DNA from 3 places in the Mycobacterium novum genome. Region 2 is predicted to be linked to each of the others. Evidence: riboswitches for the same ligand, from Rfam matches in the RefSeq annotation. Region 2 holds a riboswitch; each other region holds the start of a gene.
What was found. A riboswitch is a leader RNA that binds a small molecule or an ion and turns the genes downstream of it on or off. The one in region 2 is predicted to bind S-adenosylmethionine.
Positions count from the first base shown of each region.

Region 1: another riboswitch for S-adenosylmethionine. It lies ahead of G6N19_RS06120 (hypothetical protein); the one in region 2 lies ahead of G6N19_RS14310 (bifunctional o-acetylhomoserine/o-acetylserine sulfhydrylase).
Region 3: another riboswitch for S-adenosylmethionine. It lies ahead of G6N19_RS06035 (hypothetical protein); the one in region 2 lies ahead of G6N19_RS14310 (bifunctional o-acetylhomoserine/o-acetylserine sulfhydrylase).

Region 1 covers NZ_AP022562.1:1,340,100-1,347,994, reverse strand. The annotation lists gene G6N19_RS06140 (class I SAM-dependent methyltransferase) at 1-177, opposite strand, end outside; gene G6N19_RS06135 (thioesterase family protein) at 219-995, shown strand; gene G6N19_RS06130 (DoxX family protein) at 1,011-1,373, opposite strand; gene G6N19_RS06125 (hypothetical protein) at 1,686-2,102, shown strand; SAM riboswitch class IV at 2,184-2,297, shown strand; gene G6N19_RS06120 (hypothetical protein) at 2,328-2,534, shown strand; gene G6N19_RS06115 (protein adenylyltransferase SelO) at 3,162-4,589, shown strand; gene G6N19_RS06110 (chymotrypsin family serine protease) at 4,593-5,372, opposite strand; gene G6N19_RS06105 (hypothetical protein) at 5,505-5,972, shown strand; gene G6N19_RS06100 (DUF3320 domain-containing protein) at 6,074-7,895, shown strand, end outside.
Region 2 covers NZ_AP022562.1:3,084,782-3,092,676, forward strand. The annotation lists gene G6N19_RS14280 (NADH:flavin oxidoreductase) at 1-506, opposite strand, end outside; gene G6N19_RS14285 (bifunctional methylenetetrahydrofolate dehydrogenase/methenyltetrahydrofolate cyclohydrolase) at 567-1,415, shown strand; gene G6N19_RS14290 (DUF3017 domain-containing protein) at 1,460-1,702, shown strand; gene G6N19_RS14295 (DUF732 domain-containing protein) at 1,699-2,133, opposite strand; gene G6N19_RS14300 (class I SAM-dependent methyltransferase) at 2,238-2,990, opposite strand; gene metX (homoserine O-acetyltransferase MetX) at 2,987-4,123, opposite strand; gene G6N19_RS14310 (bifunctional o-acetylhomoserine/o-acetylserine sulfhydrylase) at 4,146-5,468, opposite strand; SAM riboswitch class IV at 5,600-5,720, opposite strand; gene G6N19_RS14315 (NADP-dependent isocitrate dehydrogenase) at 5,864-7,895, shown strand, end outside.
Region 3 covers NZ_AP022562.1:1,312,671-1,320,565, forward strand. The annotation lists gene G6N19_RS06030 (hypothetical protein) at 9-788, opposite strand; SAM riboswitch class IV at 1,246-1,357, shown strand; gene G6N19_RS06035 (hypothetical protein) at 1,460-2,125, shown strand; gene G6N19_RS06040 (TM0106 family RecB-like putative nuclease) at 2,276-5,653, shown strand; gene G6N19_RS06045 (hypothetical protein) at 5,663-6,064, opposite strand; gene G6N19_RS06050 (AAA family ATPase) at 6,061-7,895, opposite strand, start outside.

The DNA of each region.
Region 1 (7,895 bases), 1.7 Mb from region 2:
CTGCAGCAACGTGCCTGAGCCACAACCGATGTCGAGCACCCGGGCGTCGGATCCGATATCGGCGGCCTGGAGCACCGCGTCAGCGAACGGCGCCAGCGCCGCTTCGAAGATCGCCGCGTGATCGACCCAGTCCACCCCTTGAGTCGCCCAGGACTGCTGCTGTTCCTCATTGGCCATGGACCTCAGCGTAGGGTGCGGGGCGGTTTAGCCTGATAGCCGTGGATGGCGAGGCGTTTTATACCCAGACCGGCCCCGGACAGTTCGACAGCTCACCGCTGACCGGCGGGCCGTGGAGCGCCGCGAGCCAGCACGGCGGGCCGCCGTCGGCGCTGCTGGCCCGCGAGATGGAGCGCTACCAGCCCCGCGACGGGCACCGGCTGGGGCGAGTCAGTATCGACATCCTGACTCCGGTGCCGGTGGCACCGCTGCGCATCGCGGTGGAGGAGATCCGCACCGGCAAACGGGTGCAGCTGCTGCAAGCGACCGCCCAGGCCGACGGGCGCACGGTGCTGATCGGGCGGGCCTGGCGGATCGCGGCGGCCTCGGCGGACTTTCCGGCCGATGCCCCCGATCCCGCACCGGGCGGGGCCGAGCCCACCGCGCAGACGTTCACCTTTCCCGACGGATGGCATGCCGGCGGATACCTGTCGGCGATCGACTGGTGTTTTCTGGACGGCGGTTTCGCCGGGTACGGCCCGGCCCGGGCCTGGGCGCGCCCGAACGTGGCGCTGGTCGCCGGCGAGGCGATGACGCCTTGGCAGCGGGTGCTGACAGTGGGGGATTCCGGCAGCGGGATCAGCGCTTGCGCCCCGCCGGCCGAGCACCCGGCGATCAACTGCGACTTCACCGTGGTGTTGCACCGAGATCCGGTGGGGCACTGGGTCGGAATGGACTCGCGCACCCTGGTCACGCCCGGGCAGGGGGCGTTCACCCAGACGACGGTCTTCGATCCCGCCGGGCCGGCGGGCCTGGCGACGCAGACGCTGGTGGTCTGAGCTTTCCGGCACTGATCAGAGCAGGTGGCCGACGATGACGAAGGCCGCCAACCCGAACATCGTCGCGTTGACCAGAACGCTCCACGGCTCATGCAGCCGCGAATGTGCCCAGGCGGCGCCGATCATCACCACGCACAACCCCAGCGCGGCCAGCGGCGTCAACACCGTCCCGATCCCGGTCAGCCCCGGCGCCACGAGTCCGACCGCCGCCAGCAGCTCCATCGCCGCGGTGAAGCGCACCACCGGCATCGGAAACATCGCCACCCCGGTCTGGCCGGTGGCGATCAAGCGATCGCGCGCCATGGTCAGTTTGGCGGCCCCCGACGCGGCGAATACCGCGGCCAAGGTCAGTTGGGCGGCCCACAGTGCAGTGTTCATGGTTTCGGTCCTTCCCGTATGAGGTGTCTCTACGTAGGACGGACGGAGGCTGCCGTGTGTGACGATCCGGCGGTGTCACATTCGGTGCCGCGGGATCGTCTACAAGGCATGAGCGACTACCAGAGCCCGGTTGGGCTCTCCCAACATCGCCGCGGCGCGCGGACACGCGTATGGCGCGGGCCCGCAGCTCGCGCTGGCCCGCGATTTCCGTATCTTTTCCCGCCACGCCCGGGCCGCGGTGGCCGAGCAGGCCTGCTGTCTGGCATCCGCTGAATTCGGCACACTATATGGAAAGAAGCGGGGGTGACTGAGATGACCGACAACCTGCCCTACATCGACGAGCACACGGTACGGGTGGATGCGCCGCGGCGGGCCGTGTGGCATGGATTGCGGTGGTACGTGGAGTCCCTGCTGCGCGGCGCCGAGCGCAACCCCCTTGTCGCACTGCTCGGCCCGCAACCGCGGGCCGGCTTCGACGTGGCAGAGAGCGTCGAGGAACAGCGGCTGAGTTTGACGGGGCGGCACCGCTTCTCGCGGTATCGGCTGCACTTCGAGCTGAGCGACGCGCCGGGTGGTGGCACCTGCGTGCACGCCCGGTCCTACGCGGCTTTTCCTGGGCTGCACGGGAGTGTGTATCGGGCATTGGTGATCGGGACGCGCTTACACGTTGTCGCGACGAATGACATGCTGCATGGGATACGGGCGGCGGTGGTCGGGAAGTCCCGTTGACCTGGATCGGTCAGTTCACTCCTGACCGACGCCACCGCCGCAGGATCGCCGACGTCGGTGTGCTCCGCTATGCTCGACACAGCTCACGAGTGGACGGCAGTTCGGGTACCTGGCCCGTCGTCCCGGCAACCGCGCCACCACCGCACGGTGCCCCAGGGGAAGAGCCGGCGCGCGATCAGCGCGCAAGGGGTGGATGCCCGGGTGCGGCACCGCCGGGAAGGCGATATGTCCGAACTGGACTGGGATCTGTTGCGAAAGTTGGTGGCCGAATTCGGGTTCTGGCCGGCAACCACCGATCCGGACGACATCGAACGGCACCGCCGACAATGCGCCGACGCCGACGCCCACCACCGGGCGTGGTTGCGCGCATACGGCCCGGACGGTTCTAAGCGGGCCAGGTGGAGCCACCTGTCGAAAGCGAGGCGGACGTGAAGTATGTCCGGCCTGCGTACCGTGACCGGCTCGGCCGCCTCAGCGATGCCGAGTTGCTGGCCTACGCCAGGCGCAAGTACGGGAACCCGTACCTGACCCTGGTTGCGGCAAAAGAGCTGCGCCGGCTTGAGCTCAAATATCTGCATCTCGGGGTAGCTGCTGCGCAGCGGCAGGTTGAGGTGCGAGCGGAGAGGCGTCGACAACTACGCGCCAGGCTGTGGCCTGCGAATCCGAGTGAGGCCCAATGAGTGCCGAACGGGGCTGGATCGGCGAACCTCAGCCGCAACGGGAGTGGCACAGATCGTATGCGTCAGCGCGTGCCGACAGAATCCGTGCGGCGCAAGAGCAGCGGCGGCGCGAGATCTTGCAGCAGGTAGCCGAGGGTGAGGAGCGGCGAAAGCAAGCACTGGCGCGCGAGCCCGCCGGTGAGCCGACCGTGTCGGTGCCCTCTGAAAGAATGACCCCGCGAACTACCACCAGCTCGGCGCCGCGCAGCGCGGGTAGCCCACGTCGCGATATCGCCACGGCTATCCGATCCACACCTCACACACCCTGACGGCGCAGGTACGGAAGTGGTGGATGTGGCACGAACCTGGACGGCGACCGATCTCCCCGTAGGCTGGCGGAGTGGCACCCCCGCTCCTGACCGCCGACTTCGCCCGCGAGTTCCCCGAGCTCGCGCAACCCTGGCAGGCCGCCACCCCGGCCGACCCGAAGCTGCTGGTACTCAACGAAAAGCTGGCTGCAGAACTCGGCCTCGACCCCGACTGGCTACGCAGCCCGGACGGCCTGAAGCTGTTGACCGGCACCAGCGTTCCCGACGGCGCCACCCCGGTCGCCCAGGCCTATGCCGGACACCAGTTCGGCAACTACGTCCCGCTGCTCGGCGACGGGCGCGCCCTGCTGCTCGGCGAGCTGGCCGGCGATCACCGCCGCGACATCCATCTCAAAGGCTCCGGGCGCACCCCGTTCGCCCGCGGCGGCGACGGGCTGGCCGTCGTCGGCCCGATGCTGCGCGAGTACCTGATCAGCGAAGCCATGCACGCCCTGGGCATTCCCACCACCCGCTCACTGGCTGTCGTCGCCACCGGGGCCCAAGTGCAACGTGAAACGCAGCTGCCTGGGGCGGTACTTACCCGCATTGCCGCCAGCCACCTGCGGGTGGGCAGCTTCCAGCTCGTCGCCCAGCAGGCCCGCGCCACCGGCGATCTGGGACTGCTGCGCCGGCTGGCCGAGCACGCCATCGCCCGGCATCACCCGCAGGCAGCGCAGGCCGAAAACCCTTACCTGGCACTGTTTGAAGCCGTGGTCGAGGCACAGGCGTCGCTGGTGGCGCAGTGGATGCTGGTCGGTTTCGTACATGGGGTGATGAACACCGACAACATGACGATCTCCGGGGAGACCATCGACTACGGGCCGTGCGCGTTCATGGACGCCTACGACCCGGCGACCGTGTTCAGCTCCATCGACTACGCCGGGCGTTATGCCTACGGCAACCAGCCACTGGTCGCGCAGTGGAACCTGGCCCGCTTCGCCGAGACCCTGCTGCCGCTGCTGGCCGCCACCGAGGAGCTGGCACTGTCGACGGCGGTGGAGACCCTGGAAGGGTTCATGCCGCGCTATCACGGGCACTGGTCGGCCGGGATGCTGGCCAAATTCGGGCTGACCGGCAGCGTGGAAGCGGCCGCGCTGATCGATCAGACGCTGGCACTGATGAAAGACAACGCCGTCGACTACACCTCGTTCTTCCGGAACCTGGCGCGGGCAGGCCGCGGCGACACCGCTGCGCTGCCACCGGTCTTCGATGACTGGCTGGCACGCTGGCAGGCCCTGCAACCTGACGTCGACGCGATGGATCGGGTCAACCCGGTCTACATTCCGCGCAATCACCTAGTGGAACAGGCATTGACCGCCGCGATGCGCGATGATCTCGTGCCGGTGCGCAAGCTGCTGGAGGTGCTGGCCGAGCCGTACGACGAGCGCGACGGCCTGGCCGACTACGCCGCCCCAGCACCGCCGGAATTCGGCGACTACCGGACGTTCTGCGGGACGTGAGCACTACGGTTCCGCGGTCACCAGCGTCAGCTCCCACGCGTTCAGCCACGGCTTGATCAGCTGCGCGACGGAGTAGATGTGCGGTCCGTCGCAGGTCGGCTCGGAGTAGTCGCCGTTGGACACCGCGGTGAAGATCCCGATCGCCTCGATCGCGCCGTCGGGCCGGATTCGGTAGACCGGCCCGCCGGAGTCGCCGCACTTGGCGGTCGCAGCGAACCGGATCTTGTTCTCCTCGCCGGCGACCACCGGCCCGCACATCGCGCCGCCGCTGCGGATCCCGAAATGGCAGACGGTTTCCCCGATTTCGACGCGCTCGGCCAGGCCGACCACCGGATGCCCGTCGATCTCGGAGGTCAACGGGATCTTGCCGGGACGGTCCAGGTCGATCAGTCCGATGTCGAAGTCGTTCCAGTCGTTGCCGTCGTAGATGGTTTCGGTGAAGGTGCCGACGACCGGATATTTGTAGAGCCCGCCGTGACGAATCGCCACCGCTGCGGGCCCGCCGGGCTTGTTGCAGTGCCCGGCGGATAGCAGCGCCGGCCGGTTGTCCTTGGTGTGCACCAGAAATCCTGTTGTGCAACTGATGTTGTCGGAGCCGTCGGTGGGGGTGACGTTGATGCCGATGCCGGGTCCGATCGTTTTGGCCGCCGGAATCGGGATGGGGTTGCGCACCGGGTGGGCACGACTGGCCCAGATGGTGGCCACCAGGATCGCTGCGACGACGACCGCGATGGTCACTCGGGTGATCAGGGCGCTGAGGGGACGTTTGCGGGAGGCGGCCATGTCAGGTGTGCTCCCGGGATGCTTGACGCGGTGGAATGGGTCGACTGTACCGAGGGCCTGCCAGATCGCGGCATAACCGCGATTTCGGGAGGACAATGGCGGTTAAGGGGGACGCTCGGGAAGGACGAAACGATGAGTACCTCGATTCAATCCCAAAACACCACTCGGATGTTCGCCCGGGTGGTCGGCCCGTTCTTGGCCGTCCTCTGCTTGACTGCTGCCGTGCAGGGCTCGGAGCTGTGGACGCGCCTCGCCGAGGTCGGCGACGATTGGCTCTGGTCGTGGGTGGCCGGCGCGTTCACCTTGCTGGCCGGCCTGGTGGTGATCGCCTTGCACCCGTACTGGCGCGGCGTGGCGGCGTTCAGCGTCTCCGCGCTGGGCTGGCTGACCGCGGTGAAGGGGTTCTTGCTGGTGGCGTTTCCGGCGACGGTCCTGTCGGTTCCGGCCGACTGGATGGGTGCGGTGAACCTGTGGCGGGTCGTGTATGTGGCGTTCGCGCTGCTGGGGCTGTATCTGACGTATGTCGGGTGGGCGCCGGGGGCGCGTGGGACGGCGCCGCGGGAGCACAGCGCGGAGCAGGATCTGCCGCGGGTGGCGTGACGCAGCCGGTCACCTCGGGCTCCGGTGTCGTAAGCAGCATCTAGGCTGCTGCCAACGCGACACCGGCGTCGTTGGTGTCGCCTTGCCTCAAGGAGCTCGCGGTGACCGATGCCGACCACAGCGCACAGCCGAATCAGGTGCCCTATGGCAGGCACGCCAAGCCGGAGCCGGACGATGCGGCACCGCTGACCGAACCGGCACCGGTGACCGAACCGGCACCGGTCGCATCCCCGCGTATCGAGATTCACGCGGTCACCGACCTGAGCTACCCGATGGCGCACTGCCGCATCCCGGTGATCGACCACATCGCGATCGACAACGCCGGTGAGGAACTGCGCGGTGCGGTACTACAACTCGAGGTCACTAGCGCCGGCGGCTCCCATGGCGGCCCGAAGGAGATTCACGTCGATCTGGCCGCCCACGCCCCGACCACGTTGCGCGACGTCGCCCTGCTGCTGAATGCGGCGTCGATGCTCGCCGTTGACGACCCGCGGCCGGGCGCCATCCGTGCCGTGCTGACCGATGCCGCCGGCCGGGAGCTGGCCCGTGCCGAAAAAGACGTCACGATCCTGGCCGGTAATCAGTGGAAGGCCCACCCGCTGCAGCTGGCTTTAGAGATGCTGGCCGCCCACGTTCAACCCAATTCCGCGGCCGTGACCGCCGTGATGCTCACCGTCTCCGACCGGCTGCAGGCGCTGACCGGCAGCTCGGCCCTCGACGGCTACCAGAGTGACGACCCGGTCCGCGTCGACGCCATCGCCCACGCTGTTTTTGAGGCCATGCGCGCTCAGGACATTCGCTACGCCGAACCGCCGGCCAGCTGGGGCCTGGACGGTCAGAAGGTCCGCACCCCTGCCGAGGTGCTCGAGGGCCGGCTCGGCACCTGCCTGGACACCACCTTGACGATGGCCGCGGTCTTGGAGCAGGCCGGGATCAACTCGACCATCTGGATGCTGAACGGGCATGCGTTCCTCGGCTACTGGCGGGCGGAATCCGCACTGCCCACCGTGTCGACCACCGAGGCCATCGACGTGGTCAACCTGGTCGACCTGGACCAGATCCGGTTGGTGGAGACCACTTTGCTCACCGGCGGCGCGCAAGCCGGCGATTTCGGCGCCGCGACCGCCGCCGCCCGGGCCAAGTGCCAGGCGGATCTGTCGAACATCCTGGGTATCACCGACATTCGCCGGGCGCGTGCCGGGCGGATCTATCCGCTGCCCAGCCATGCCATCGATGGGGCCGGCACCGTCACCGTCATCGAATATCAGCCGGCCGCCGGCCCGACGATCGTCCCGTACGTGCGCCCCGAGACCGTCCAGCAGGTGCCACAGGATGTCGTGCCCGAGCGGGTGCGGCAGTGGAAGAACGCGCTGCTGGATCTGAGCCTGCGTAACCGGCTGATCAACTACACCGACCGCGCCGGATTCGCCCTGGCGGTGCCCGGCCCGGCGCTGGCCCGTTTCGAAGACGCCATCAACGCCGGTGCCCGCATCGGACTGCTGGCCTCCGACGAAGTCAGCAGTGTGGATGCGGCGCGCGGCATCCGCTACGGCCGGGACCTACCCGAGGCTGAGCGCACTCTGCTGCTGGCCGACAAACACAGCGCCTACCTGGATGTCACCGAGGCGGCGTACAAAACTCGGCTGCGCAACCTGGCGTACAAGGCCAAAACCATCACCCAGGAGACCGGCGCCAACAACCTCTACCTGGCGTTCGGAATGCTCAACTGGCGCTTCGGTGATCGCGAGCTGCGCTCCCCGGTGGTGCTGGTGCCGGTGGCCCTGTCCACCACCAATCGCGGCGCTCGCTATGTGCTGTCCATCGACGAAGCCGGCATCTCCACCCCAAACTACTGCCTGATCGAAAAGCTGCGGCTCAGTTTCGGTTTGGAGATCCCGGAGCTGGCCAATCCGGCTGGGGATG
Region 2 (7,895 bases):
TGACCGAGGTGGATCTCGACGGCGTCGAAGCCGGCGTCGACGGCGCAGCGGGCGGCGTCGGCGTGCTGGGCGATGACTGCGTCGATGTCGTCGCGGGTGGCCTTCTTGGCGAACCTCATGCCGATCGGGTTGAAGAACCGTACCGGCGCCAGCGCGCGGGCCTTGTTGGAGCGGGCGTCGGCGACCGGGCCGGCGTGGCCGATCTGCGCGCTGACCGCCGCACCCTCGGCGTGTACGGCCTCGGTGAGCCGGCGCAGCCCGGGCAGGGCCTCCGGGCGCATCCACAGTCCGTCGTCGGAGGTGCGGCCGCCGCGGGAGACCGCGCAGTAGGCGACGGTGGTCATGCCCACCCCGCCGGCGGCCGGCAGCCGGTGGTAGGTGATCAGGTCGTCGGAGACCAGCGCGTCGGGGGTGCGGTTCTCGAAGGTGGCGGCCTTGATGACCCGATTGCGCAGCGTGATCGGGCCGAGCTTGGCCGGACTGAAGACGTCGGGAGCAGCAGGCATTCCCGGAGCTTAACCCCGACGGTGACGTCGGATCCGGCGGGGAATGTCACAATGTCCGGCGTGGGTGCGATCACGTTGGACGGCAAGGCCACGCGCGACGAGATCTTCGTCGACCTCAAAGCCCGGGTGGACAACCTCGCCCGGGCGGGCCGCATTCCGGGGCTGGGCACCATTTTGGTCGGCGACGACCCGGGCTCGCACGCCTACGTGCGCGGCAAGCACGCCGACTGCGCCAAGGTCGGCATCACCTCGCTCCGCCGCGACCTGCCGGCCGACGTCAGCGCGGCGCAGCTCGACGACACCATCGACGAGCTCAACGCCAACCCGGAGTGCACCGGTTACATCGTGCAGCTGCCGCTGCCCCGCCATCTCGACGAGAACGCCGCGCTGGAACGCGTCGACCCGGCCAAGGACGCCGACGGGCTGCACCCGACGAACCTGGGCCGGCTGGTGCTGGGAACCCCGGCGGCGCTGCCGTGCACGCCGCGCGGGATCGTGCACCTGCTGCGCCGCTACGACGTGCCGATCGCCGGCGCCCACGTGGTGGTGATCGGCCGCGGGGTGACCGTCGGGCGCCCGCTGGGCCTGCTGCTGACCCGCCGGTCGGAGAACGCCACGGTGACGTTGTGTCACACCGGAACCCGCAACCTGCCGGAGCTCACTCGCCAGGCCGACATCATCGTCGCCGGTGTCGGGGTGCCGCATCTGCTCACCGCGGACATGGTGCGTCCCGGGGCGGCCGTCGTCGACGTCGGCGTCAGCCGCACCGATGCCGGACTGGTCGGCGACGTGCATCCGGACGTGTGGGAGGTGGCCGGTCACGTGTCGCCCAACCCCGGCGGGGTCGGCCCGCTGACCCGGGCCTTCCTGCTGACCAACGTCGTCGAGCGGGTCGAGAGCGGACTGTGACGCGCGCGGACGTCCGCCGGCTGGTCGCCGCCCAGTGGCCGATCATGCTGGTCGGGCTGATCTTCGTGGCGGCGTTCGTGTTGGCCGGCGCGAACTTCTGGCGTCGCGGCGCCCTGCTGATCGGGATCGGCACCGCGGTGGCCGCCGCGCTGCGGCTGGTGTTGTCCGAGGAGCGGGCCGGGCTGCTGGTGCTGCGGGACCGGGGACTGGACTTCGCGACGATGACGACGGCCGCCACGGCGATGGTCTATATCGCCGCGACCGTCGACCCGCTGGGAACCAGTTAGGCGGCGGGGATGACCGGAATCGCCGGAATCGCCGGGATGCCCCCGGTCAGACCGGGGATGCCGACCGACATCCCCGGGATCTGCGGCAGTTCCGGAAGCTGGCCGCTGGCCAGCTGCGCCAGCATCTGCGGGCAATAGGCCTGCACCGCGATCTCGGTGAACAGCTGCGCCATCTCCGGCGACATGGCGGGCCCGCCGCCCAGTGCGGTGACCGGGGAGGCCACCGAGGCCGCGGTGCCGGCCGGCTCGGTCAGCATCGGGCAGACGGACTGGCCCAGCTCCGCGGTCGCGGCCGGGTCACCGACGGGCACGCCCGCCCCGGCAAGATCGGACAAGAACGAGGTGTCGATCGGACTCGCCTGCGCCGGCGCCGCGGCGCCGATCAGGCCGGCACATATCCCCAGGCCGGTCAGGGCCACGAAGCGTCGCATTATCTCCCCCGTCTATCTGCCCGGCGCCGAGCGGCACGGGGACTGGTGGTTGAAATTCTGCATCAAAGGGATAACGCCGACGAGTCGGCCGGGTCACGGTTTGCCTACGACGGGTCCAGCGTGGCCCGCACGCACACCGTGATGTAGGGCAGCGCCAGCCCGGTCGAACCGACCAGCGCCGGATGGGTGGCCAGCAGGTGGCGGACCTGATCCAGCGTCTTGGTGCGCACTGCGTCCGGTGAGGTGATGCAGTAGCTGCGGGAGGCGACCAGGTCGATCAGCGCCTGGGGAGTCAGGTAGTTGGTCCACTCCAGCTGGTGGTGTTCGATCGCACCGAACGGCGCCGGCAGTGTCACGCCGCCGTCGACGGCGTCGCGGGCGTCTTCGCGGCCGATGATCTCGCCGAGTTCCTTGACCCAGCCCAGCCGCTCGTCGCGGGTGTTCCACACCAGGCCCAGCCGGCCGCCCGGGCGCAGCACCCGGATCAGCTCGGGGATGGCCCGTGCCGGGTCGAACCAGTGCCAGGCCTGCGCCACCAGCACGGCGTCGACGCTGTCATCGGGCAGCGGGATCTGCTCGGCGGTGCCCAGCAGGGCCGGGGTCTGCGGCAGCGAGGTCTGCAGCACTTCGAGCATCTCGGCGATCGGGTCGACGGCCACCACGTTCAGGCCGCGCTCGACCAGCCGGGTGGTGAGCTTGCCGGTGCCGGCACCCAGATCCAGCACGTCGGCGGCGTCCGGTGGCAGCAGCCAGTCGATCGCCTCCGGCGGGTAGGACGGGCGGCCCCGTTCGTAGGCGGCCGCCTGCGAGCCGAACGACAGCGATCGATCGTGCCGGGGCTGCCGCGACCGGTTCACCGCCGGTGCACCCCCGCCGAGTCCGCCAAGTCCAGGGTCTGGCGGATCAATTCTCCGACGCGGTCGGTCTCCAGCAGGAAGCCGTCGTGGCCGTAGTCGGACTCGACCACTTGCAGGCGCGCGCAGCCGGGTAGCAGCTCGGCCAGCTCGGCCTGCAGGCGCAGCGGATACAGCCGGTCGGAGGTGATCCCGGCGACCACGGCCGGTACCGGGCAGTCGCGCAGGGCGGCGGCGACCCCGCCCCTGCCGCGGCCCACGTCGAAGCCGGACAGCGATTCGGTCAGCGTGACGTAACTGCCGGCGTCGAACCGCGCCACCAGCTTGCCGCCCTGGTGGCCCAGGTAGCTCTCCACCGCGTAACGCGGGTCCGCTGGGTCTTCCTCGGCCTGCGCTCTGTTGCCGAATCGCCGGTCGAGTTCGGCCTCGCCGCGGTAGGTCAGGTGCGCGATGCGCCGGGCGATCGCCAGCCCGCTCTCGGGACTGCGGCCGGTGCCGTGGTAGTCGCCGCCGCACCAGTCCGGGTCGGCCTTGATCGCGGCGATCTGGGTGCTCTGGGTGCCGATCTGGTCGGCGGTCGCCCGGGCGCCGACGGCCAGCAGCAGGCCGGCGCGCACCCGGTCCGGGTGGCCGATCATCCACTCCAGCCCGCGGGCGCCGCCCATCGAACCGCCCACCACCGCGGCCACCTCGGTGATGCCGAGCGCGGCCAGGGCGGCGATGTCGGCTTCCACCTGATCGCGAATCGAGATGGCGGGAAACCGTGAGCCCCAGGGTTTCCCGTCGCGGGCCAGCGAACCCGGGCCGGTCGATCCGCGGCAGCCGCCCAGGGCGTTGGTGGCCACCGCGCACCAGCGGGAGGTGTCGATCGGGGCGCCGGGCCCGACGATCCCGTCCCACCAGCCCGCGGTGGGATGTCCGGGCCCGGCCGGCCCGGTGACATGGGAGTCCCCGGTCAGCGCGTGCAGCACCATGACGACGTTGTCGCGACGCGGCGACAGCTTGCCCCAGCGCTGCACGGCGATATGGACGTCATCGAGCACCGCTCCGCTCTCCAAGCGCAGCGGGCCGATGCCGACCGTGCCGGTCTCTCCCTCGGCGGGCAGCACGTGGGTCGAGAATTCCGAAATCGTCACCGTGGCCTCTTTGACAACCGCCTCAACGAGCCGCCAGCGCAGACGATTCGCCGAGCTGTGTTGCGGCTGCGGCGAACCCGAGTTCCAGGTCGGCCAAGATGTCATCGATGCCTTCGATGCCGACCGCCAGCCGGACCAGGCCCGGGGTGACGCCGGTGGACAGCAATTCGTCTCCGGAGAGCTGGCTGTGGGTGGTGGACGCGGGGTGGATCACCAGCGAGCGCACGTCACCGATGTTGGCGACGTGGCTGTGCAGCTGCAGCGCGTTGACGAATGCCTTGCCGGCCTCGATACCGCCGGCCACCTCGAACGAGAGCACCCCGCCGACCCCCTTCGGGGCGAGCTGCTGGGCCCGCTCGTACCACGGTGAGCTGGGCAGCCCGGCGTAGTTGACGCTCAGCACGTCGTCGCGGGCGGCCAGGAATTCCGCGACCCGCTGGGCGTTGGCGACGTGACGCTCGACCCGCAGGCTCAGCGTTTCCAGGCCCTGGGCGATCAGGAAGGCGTTGAACGGCGAGGCCACCGACCCGTAGTCGCGCATCAGCTGGGCACGGATCTTGATCGCGTAGGCCGGCGGGCCCAGGTCGGCGTAGACCAGGCCGTTGTAGCTGGGGTCGGGGGTGGTGAACCCGGGGTGGCGACCCTGGGTCCAGTCGAAGTTGCCGCCGTCGACGATCACGCCGGCGATCGCGGTGCCGTGGCCGCCCAGGTACTTGGTGGCCGAGTGCACCACGATGTCGGCGCCCTGGCTGATCGGCTGGATCAGGTACGGGGTGGCGATGGTGTTGTCGACGATCAGCGGCACGCCGTGCTCGTGCGCCACCGCCGAGACACCCGGGGTGTCGAGGATGTCGATCTTGGGGTTGGAGATGCTCTCGGCGTAGAACGCCTTGGTGTTCGGCTGGACCGCCGCGGCCCAGGACTCCAGGTTGTCGGGGTCCTCGACGAAGCTGACCTCGATGCCCAGCTTGGGCAGCGAGTAGCGGAACAGGTTGTAGGTGCCGCCGTACAGTCGCGGGCTGGCCACGATGTGGTCGCCGGTGCCGGCGAGGTTGAAGATCGCGAACGTGCTGGCGGCCTGGCCGGCCGACAGCAAGGTGGCGCCCACCCCGCCCTCGAGCGCGGCGATGCGTTCCTCGATGACGGCGTTGGTGGGGTTGGTCAGCCGGGTGTAGATGTTGCCCGGCTCGGCCAGCGCGAAGCGGGCCGCGGCCTCGTCGGTGTCGCTGAACAGGTACGAGGTGGTCTGGTAGATCGGCAGGGCGCGTGACCCGGTTTCCGGGTCACCGGCGTGGCCGACGTGGATCTGCTTGGTCTCGAACGACCAGTTGTTACCGGCGGTCATAGATAGATGCTTTCTGAAGAGAAGTGTTGTCGCTGGGGCAGGAGAGGTGTCAGCGACGACAACAACGGTCTGATCGGCGCAAGGAGGCACGCATCAGGTTCCCCTGTCTACTCGGGGGGCCCGTTGTGGCGGACCCGCGCTTGCCGCGTAGCCGGCGGTGGCTACTCAACCCGGTCAATCACCCGGGGCACCCCACCGCGGTTGGAGGGTTGCCGGCCAGCAAGCCGGGGCTTCGCGCTGGCACTCATGACCGCTTGGCAGCCTATCGCATCTATCGGAGGTGCCGCCACCTGCTCACCGGCCGGTGGCCGCCGTTGGCCGGTACGCGATACTTGAGGCCGCCGTGTACCACGCGGAACAACAGACATACGAACCCTGACGCCGGGAGAACAGCCATGTGCGCCGACCAGCCGACCATCATCTACACGCTGACCGACGAGGCGCCGCTGCTGGCGACGTACTCGTTCCTGCCGATCGTGCAGGCCTTCACCGAGCCCGCGGGCATCGACGTCAAATCCAGTGACATCTCGCTGGCCGCGCGCATCCTGGCGGAGTTCCCCGATGTTCTCACCGAGGAGCAGCGGGTGCCCAACAACCTGGCCGAACTCGGGCGGCTGACCGAACTTCCCGACACCACGATCATCAAGTTGCCCAACATCAGCGCGTCGGTGCCGCAGCTGGTCGCCGCGATCAAGGAACTGCAGGGCAAGGGCTTCGCGTTGCCGGACTATCCGGCCGACCCCAAGACCGACGCCGAACGCCAGACCCACGACCGCTACGCCAAGTGTCTGGGCAGTGCCGTGAACCCGGTTCTGCGCCAAGGAAACTCCGACCGTCGTGCGCCCAAGGCGGTCAAGGAGTACGCCCGCAAGCACCCGCACAGCATGGGGGAGTGGTCGCAGGCGTCGCGCACCCACGTGGCCACCATGCGCCACGGCGACTTCTACCACGGCGAGAAGTCGATGACGCTGGACCGCGCCCGTGACGTGAAGATGGAGCTGAAAACCAAGGGCGGCAAGACGATTGTGCTCAAGGAGAAGGTTGCGCTGTCCGACGGCATGATCATCGACTCGATGTTCATGAGCGTGCGCGCGCTGCGCGAGTTCTACGAACAGGAGATGGAGGACGCCCGCAAGACCGGCGTGATGTTCTCGCTGCACGTCAAGGCCACCATGATGAAGGTCAGCCACCCGATCGTGTTCGGCCACGCCATCAAGGTGTTCTATAAGGACGCATTCGCCAAGCACCAGAAGCTCTTCGACGACCTGGGCGTCAACGTCAACAACGGCCTGGTCGACCTGTACGACAAGATCGAGACGCTGCCGGCCTCCCAGCGCGAAGAGATCATCGAGGACATGCACGCCTGCCACGAGCAGGGTCCCGAACTGGCGATGGTGGATTCGGCCAACGGCATCACCAACTTCCACTCGCCGTCGGATGTCATCGTCGACGCCTCGATGCCGGCGATGATCCGGGCCGGCGGCAAGATGTACGGCGCCGACGGGCGGACCAAGGACACCAAGGCGGTCAACCCCGAATCCACTTTCGCGCGGATCTACCAGGAGCTGATCAACTTCTGCAAGACCCACGGCCAGTTCGACCCGGCCACCATGGGCACCGTGCCCAACGTCGGCCTGATGGCACAGAAGGCCGAGGAATACGGCAGCCACGACAAGACCTTCGAGGTCCCCGAGGCCGGGATCGCCGACATCGTGGACCTGGACACCGGTGAGGTACTGCTGACCCAGAACGTCGAGGCCGGTGACATCTGGCGGCTGTGCACGGTCACCGACGCCGCCATCCGCGACTGGGTGAAGCTGGCCGTGGAGCGCGCGCGGATCTCCGGCATGACGGTGGTGTTCTGGCTGGACACCGAGCGTCCGCACGAGGCCGAGCTGCGCAAGAAGGTGAAGGCCTACCTGGCCGACCACGACACCGAGGGCCTGGAGATCCAGATCATGCCGCAGGTGTGGGCGATGCGCTACACCCTGGAGCGGCTGATCCGCGGCCAGGACACCATCGCCGCGACCGGCAACATCCTGCGTGACTACCTCACCGACCTGTTCCCGATCCTGGAGCTGGGCACCAGCGCCAAGATGCTGTCGATCGTGCCGCTGATGGCCGGCGGCGGCATGTATGAGACCGGCGCCGGCGGTTCGGCGCCCAAGCACGTCAAGCAGCTGGTGGAGGAGAACCACTTGCGGTGGGACTCGCTCGGCGAGTTCCTGGCGTTGGGCGCCAGCTTCGACGACATGGGCGCCAAGACCGGCAACCGCGGCGCGAAGATCCTGGGGCAGACGCTGGACACGGCGATCGGCAGGCTGCTGGCCGACAACAAGAGCCCGTCGCGCAAGACCGGGGAGCTCGACAACCGCGGCAGCCAGTTCTTCCTGGCCAAGTACTGGGCGCAGGAGCTCGCCGCGCAGA
Region 3 (7,895 bases), 1.8 Mb from region 2:
GCGCGCCGTCAGGTCCGCTCAGATATTCCCTTCAAAAGCCTTGCCGGCCAGTCGGTTCCCGGCGGCGGCATGGCGTGCATAAGCGAACCCTGGACCGGCGCCTCGTCCCGGTACACCACTAAAGCGCCGGGTATCCGATTTCGCGGCACCGCCACATTCAGGGCGCCGTCCGTGGCGGTGTCATCGACGTCGATGTGCAGGTACAGCGACGATCGGCGTTCCCGATGGCAGCGTTCGATCAGCTCGTCGGCCATGATCTGTCCTTCGTCGCGGTAGCGCGGAATGGCATCGACGTCGCGCGGTTGGCCGCTTTGCTCCATGAGGTACAGCGCCACCACCTGCGGACCGACCACGAACAGCCCAGCGGCCGAGAAGACCGCCGGCAGGCCGGTAAGCATGCCATGCAGGTCAGCATCCCCAAGCGCATTGCTGATCACGTAGTGCAACGCGACACCGCGTCGTTCCAACTCCTGAACGACGACGCCGGCGGTCGCAGCCAGGTAGTCGGCGACGCTCTGCCCCCAAAAGAGTTCCTGGAAGCAGGATTTGTAAACGTCGTCGACCGCAACGGCCGCGATCAACATCAAGTCGCGGTCATCGAGGACGCCGGCCAGCAGTCCCACCCGCTGGCTCAGCGCCGCCACGGATTGTTCTCGCTCAACGTCGGAGAGCGCCTCGAGTTTGTCGGCGCCGGCGACGATGGCGCGGCTCGGCGCGTCCCAGAGGTAGGCCAGGGTAGGGAAATCCCAACCGCCAGCACTTGCCGCCGCGGTCCCACTATCGGTCATCGTTCACCCTTCCGGCGGCGCCGCGGACGGGCGCCCACCACTTGCACGCGCGGTGTGCCGGCTCTTGCCCCGGGGGCACCGTCGGTGGCCGCGCGGTTGCCGAGGCATCGGGTCAGGTCCCCGATCAGCCGTCCACTCCTGAGCCGCCTCCACGGTAACGGGAGGCTGTGACATGTCAGGGCGTCGTGCGCACACCCGCGCTGGGCCTTTCATGACCGGTTCGCGCGACTGATCGGTTTCACCAAAGACAGCCACAACGCCTGGGTGAGCACGACCGACAGGCGATGAGGTGGGCGATTCGCCGAATCGTTGATGCCGTCTACTCGGCCTCGCTGTGCCCTGGCGGGCTACCGACGGCGCGCTCTATTGCAGCCTGGTGTCCAAGCAATACAAGGGATCTTGTCCGCCGGACCTCATAACCGCGCCGTTGTCGGCGTGCCCCGCTATCCTGAAGTGGCTTCATGAGTTGCCGTCGCGAAGCTCCGACTGGACGGCACGCCAACCCCACGCTCGTGGGTGGCTCGGATGACGAAGCGGTCCGCACCAACCGGTGTGGATAAGAGCGCCTCCCGAGCGGAGGCTCGGAACTTGGAGATCTCCATGGCCCCTAACGATGCGCCGGAACGTCCGAGTGCAGATGCGCAGTGCGATTCGTACGGGGAGGCATTGTCATGAGTGAGTACACCCTCGACGACCAGTGGCGGTCGTTCCAGACCTTTATCGCGACGTACGTCGCGGGCATGGTGCACCCCAGGGATGTCTTCACCATCTCCCTGAGATCGGCGGTAATGCCTCCGCTCGTGGAGTTCCGGTGCGATCCCGCGGGTCTGGCCCGATTCAGCGTGGGTCCGTTGTCGTGGAGCGACGACGATGGTGCGAGCGTCCCAGTTCCGCGAGAGAAGATCAATCAGGCTGCCGCGCAGACGGTGCAGGTGCTCCGTGAGCACCAAGATGATCCGCGCGAGTTGCGCCTCAGCGGCAGCGGCCCCGCGAGTTCGGTGGCGGTGCTGGCCAGAAGTGGGTTCATGAACGGCGATACAAGCAACCCCGCCCGCAAAGCGGCCTATGCGATGAGGATGTCAGCCGACGTCGATGTAGATGGTGACGTCATCGATGCAGCGGCCCGGACAGTCGGCCAACGCGTCTTCGAAAGAAGCAGAAATGCCTCGTTCGCATCGATCGCCTTCTCAAACGCGTTGGCGGGACTGCGAACTTGGGTCGATCCCTTCAGTTCGACGCCCAAGACCGGATTCCAGGTGGGCGTCCGTTCGCCGCGAGAAGCCGAGGAAACCGACGCGGCTCGCACCGACGGTCAGCAAGAGGCGCCGGCAACGTGACCAACACAGTGATTACCGGCATCGTGATCCCGCTGGCCCCCTGTTCGGGGGGCTACTACGACCCGACGCACGGGACATGCGCACCTGACGAGCCGGTATATCCGGCGCCGTTCTATCACCGGCACGACAACGCGCAGGGAGGATCACGCGGTGGCTGACCTGATTCCAACCGAACATCTGCTGACCCCGTCCAAGATCACCGCCTGGCTGGATTGCGCGCACTATCTGACGCTGCGCAACCAGGTCGACGCCGGAACGCTGCCGGAACCGAAGTCGACCTTCGGGGAGTTCGCGAGACTATTGCTCGACAAGGGGCTACAGCATGAACAGCAGTGTCTGGAGAGGCGCGAGTCCGGGGACATATCTGTTCTCAGGGTTCCCGGTCGGCGCGAGGGCGAGACGTTCGAGGCGTGGGTGGCCCGCACCGGCAACCCGTTCGACGACGGATGGGACATCATCTATCAGATGCCGTTGATCCACGACGGGGTGCGCGGCATCGCCGATTTCCTGGTGCGCACCGCCGACGGCGGGTACGAGCCGGTGGACGCCAAACTTGCTCGCGCCGAAGCCAAGCCCGGCCACGTGTTGCAGCTCTGTTTCTACGCCGACGCGTTGGAAGCACTCACCGGGGTGCGTCCCGAGCACATGCACCTGTGGTTGGGCTCGGGGAAGACCGAGACGCTGCGGGTCAATGATTTCAGCCCCTACTGGCGCCGATTGCGCAAGCAGCTGACCGAGACGCTGGCGGGCGGACCCGAAGCCGGTACTGTTCCGAGGCCTTGCGCGTACTGCGATTTCTGCGAGTTCAGAACGCTCTGCGATCAGCAGTGGCGCGACGAGGGTGCGCTGAGCCTGGTGGCCGGGATTCGCACACCGGATACCGCGGCCTTCGAGGCCGCCGGCATCACCAACATCACCGCGCTGGCACGGGCCCAGACGGCTGTGGCGGGAATGGGTCCACGGCGGCTGCAGCGGTTGACCGAGCAGGCGAAGCTGCAGCTTCAAGCAGCGTTGCTGGCCGAGTACGAGGCACCCCCATTCCGGCTCATCGAGCCCGGCGAAGATCCGGTGTGGGGGCGCGGGTTCGAGGAACTGCCCCGCCCCGACGACGGCGATGTGTTCCTCGACTTCGAGGGCCACCCGTTCTGGCGGGTCGAGACGGGGCTGTTCTTCCTGTTCGGTCTGCTGGAACGCGACAGAGACGGGCAGTGGCACTACCGCAGGTGGTGGGCGCACGATCTCGAGGCGGAAGCCGCGGCAGCAGCCGAGCTGATCGACTACCTCGCGCGGCGGCGGGCGGCCTTCCCCGAGATGCACGTCTACCACTACAACCACACCGAACGATCGTCGCTGGTAACGCTCGCCGAGAAGCACAACGTCGCGCAGCGGGCGTTGGCGGAACTGATCGAGACCGGCTTGTTCGTGGACCTTCTGCTGGTGGCCCGCAACAGTATCCAGGTCGGCACCGAATCCTACGGCCTCAAAGCCCTGGAGCGGCTCACCGACTTTCAACGCAGCCACGACATCGACAAGGGCGCCGGCGCGGTACTGCAATACGAAGAATTCATGAAACACGGCGGCCAAGCCCGATTGGACCGCATCGCCGTCTACAACGAAGACGATGTGCGAGCGACGATGGCGCTACGAGATTGGTTGGTACAGCACCGTCCGGCTGAGTTGGCGTGGCGCGAAAGCGTCCTCGAACCGGACCCCGGGTTGCCGGAACTCGACGTGCACGTAGAGCAGTTGCACGCCTTCCCCGCCGATACTTCCGAGTACCTTCTCGGTGATCTGCTCGGATACTGGCGCCGAGAATGGTTCGCCTACATCGGGCCGAAGATGGCCAAGCTGCAGGGCGACACCACCGCCCTACGGGACGACCCCGAAGCTCTGACAGAACTACAGTACGTCGGCGAGGTCGAGCGGCTGGGCAAGACCGGGAAGCCGATCACCCCGGGGCTGCGCTTCGTCTTCCCCCCGCAATCGCTCCACCGTTTCCCCTACGACGGCGGAAGTGTCATGTTCGTCGACGCCGAAGGCCAACGGTTCTCTTGCGCGATTGAGAACCTCGACCGCAGGAACCACCTTCTCGACCTGCAGTGGGGCACGAAGGTGCGGGAAGCCGGGATTCTGCCGCCCAGTGTGGTGCTCCTGCACGACTGGATCGGTCCGGAACCGAAGCGCGAGGCACTCTCGGGCTTTGCCGCCCAGCTGCTCGACGGTGCCGACACCAACCCGGTGACAATGGCGCTGCTGCGCCGCGAGCTACCGTGCTTCACCGACGGTGCCGGGCCGCTCGGTGGTCTTTTCACCGACGATCTGGCCGACATGAGGCGCTGGGTGACCAAACTCGACAACAGCTTCGTCGCGATCCAGGGCCCTCCGGGCGCGGGAAAGACTTACAGCGCAGCGCGTCTCATTCGCACGTTGATACTGGAGGGACGACGCGTCGGGGTTACCGCGACGACGCACCACGCAGTCGACCACCTGCTGAAGAAGGTGGTGGAGCTGTTCCGCGACAACGGCGATATCGACAAGCTCAACGCGGTGAAGAAGCCGAAGAGCGGTTCGACATGGGTTCCTGACGGCACCACGGCCGGCAGCAAAACCAAGTGCGCCCGGCGCGATGTAAACCTCGTCGCCGGTACGACGTGGCTCTTCGGTTCGAAGGAGATGCGCAACTCCCCCGTCGATGTGTTGTTGATCGATGAAGCCGGCCAAGTGTCGCTGGCCGACGCCCTTGCGGCATCATTGTCGGCGCGCAATGTCGTTCTGCTCGGTGATCCGCTGCAACTGTCGCAGGTCGCCCAGGCCAGCCACCCCAACGACAGCGGGCGCAGCGTACTGGAACACATCCTCGGCGAGGCCGCGATCATGCCCCGCGATCGTGGTGTCTTCTTGTCGAAGACCTACCGCATGCACCCTGACGTGTGCCGGTTCATCTCCGAGGAGATCTATGCCGGCCAACTCGGCCATGATTCGAGCTGCGAGCAGCAGAACACGGTGGCCGGAACCGGACTGCGCTGGCTGCGGGCCGAGCACCGCGGCAACAGCACATCCTCGGAGCAGGAGGCAGAGCTGATCGCGGCCGAGATCGCTCGGCTGGTCGGCACCATCTGGACCGACGAGGACGGCGACGAAAACCCGCTGACAGTCTCAGATTTCATGGTGGTCGCACCCTTCAACCATCAGGTGCGGATGATTCGAGACCGGCTCGATGCCGACGCGTCGACCCGTGGTGTGGCGGTCGGCACCGTCGACAAGTTTCAGGGCGGTGAGGCGGCGGTGGTGTTCTTCTCAATGACCACCTCCACCGGGGAGGACATCTCCCGAGGCGCCGACTTTCTGTTCTCCCGCAACCGGCTCAACGTCGCGATCAGCCGAGCCCGGTGCCTGGCATATCTGGTGTGCACCGAGGAGCTGCTGAACGCCCGCGCACGCAACGTGGAGGACATGCGGTTGATCGCGACGCTGAATGCGGTGGTGGAATACGTCGAAAGGGGTCATGGTGCTGGCGCGAGCACATGAGTGCCGCTGTCATGTGCCAGCTGTGTCTCCTGCAGCAGGCACCGTCCCCGACCGTATCCCGCTGAAGTATGCGTCCCGAACCGCCGCGCACAACACCCGAACCTCTCCCACCGTCGGCGAAAGCTGGTAGGCGTGTTGGTGGCAGAAGCCGCTCAGCTGGTGCCAGGCGTCGATGAGGACTCCGCCGGCCGGCGTGGTGTCGAGCGACTTAAGTACGGCGAGTTTCGCCTTCTGCGTCCCGACCACCGCCTGCCCCCCGCACAGCACCGCGCAGCGGGCGTCGATCAGCTCCTCCACCGCCTGGCGTGCCAGGAATGCCGCGAGGCGCGCGGAGTTGCCCACTGCCGCGCCGTCCGGGGAGTCCAGCAGTGCGTCGGCCCGCGCGAGCAGTAGTTCGCCGGTGGTGGTCAACGGTTCTCCACGATATCGCGCACCGTCTTGCGGAGATCCGCGACGCTGTTGCGGTCGAGCGCGGCGCCCTTGTGGACGCCCGAAGCGCAGATGGCTATCGTCGGGAAGCGGTGTGGCCGATAGGCTTTCCAGCCGGACACATCGCCTGAGGCGTCCCCGGTCAGCGCCAGCGCCACCCGACTCTGGGTCGTCATCGCCTTCTCCCACTCGGCATCGGACTCGTGGTAGGCCACGCCGGCCTTGGCCCGGTCGCTGAAAAACCGCTGGTGCGCGGCGGCCTCGATCGCCATGCGGAACAGGCCGGGTGCCGCCTTCCGCTTGATCAGGTCATCCAGGTCCTCATCGAAGATCACCGCTTCGGCATCAGCGACGTACCGCTCGGCCGGCAGGTCGTTCTCCTTCACCACGACCACCGACTGATGCTCTCGGGTGACGTCGAGCAGCTGGGCGGGCACCGAGCGGGCGCGGATGGCCGCCGGCAGCCGGTCATCGTGGGAGAAAACGATCACCTGACGGGTCTTCGCAAGCTCAATCAACACGTCGAGGAACCCGCTGATCTTGGCTGGGTCCATCGCCTGGATCGGGTCGTCAAGCACGATAAACCGGAACGGGCTGGCCGCGGTGGTCGCTCGCGGGATGAACAACGCCAGCGCGAGTGCGTGCAGTTCGCCCTGGCTCATCACCGACAGGGCTCCGGCCGGTACCCCGTCCACGGTCCCGTCGATGACGGCGCGGCGGCGGGTGGCCGATCCCTCCAGGGTGATGCTGCCCAGGTCGACGTTGCTCTCATGGCGCATCCGGCCCCAGATGTGCTGAGCTTGGCCCACCATCGGGGCCAGGCGCCGGTCCCGCAGCGTTTCGGCATTGGCGCGCAACCATTTCAGCGCCGCCTTCACACGATCGAGGCGGTCATCGTCGTTGCGGGCCGCGGTCTCCAGCTCGACCCACGCCGCGATCGTGCGGGCGATCGGCGCCCAAGCGTCCTCCAGCTCGGCGGCACGCTGGGCGGCCTCGGCCCGCAGCGCGGACGCGGCCTCAGCCACGTCCAACGCCGCCACCTCCAGGTGGGTCGGCAGGTCGGACAAGCTGTCGGGCGCTGACCGCGCACTCGCCAGTGCATCGTTGAAGGCCGACAGCGCGGGCAGGTCGACTCCCTCGATCGGGGGTTGGCTCGTGACGGTTCCAAAGAATCCGTCGGCCGCCGATCGCGCCCGCGCCAACCGCTGCGCCATCGCCTGATATTTGATGGTGCTCGCGTCGGCTTCCTTCAGCCGTTCCTTGGCTGCCGTCCGCCAGGCGGCGTCGATAGTTCCGGTCTCGCAGACCGGGCAGACGCCGTCACCGATGTCGGCGTGCAGATGCAGCGCCTCGCGCAGCAGGGCCGCCCGTGCGGTCATCACCTTCATTGCGGCATCGGCCCCGGCCACATGGTCATCGATCGCAGCCCGCAGCTCGCCTGCCACCTCGGTGGCTTTGACCGGCTCGGGGACGATCAGTGCGGCCAGTGACCGCAGCTGTGCGATGGTGGCCGCCTGCGCGGTGTTGGTGCCCAGCGTCGTCGCCGTGATCGCCTCGAGGTCGTAGGGCGTGCGCGCGGTCAGTTTCTTGACCTGCGCCGCACGGGGGTCCGACGAGCTGTCCAGGGTCTTGCGCAGTTGGGTCCGTGCCTCGTTGGCGGCCTTGCGTGGCCCGCTTAGCTGTTTCTCGGCGTCCTTGAGCCGGTTGTCGGCGTCGGCGATCAGGTCCAGTCCGAGGAGGCGGTTGAGGGAGTCGTAGAGCGCCGACGGTGAGTCCTCCAGACGGCCGCCGAGCTCGTCGTAGGACATGAGCG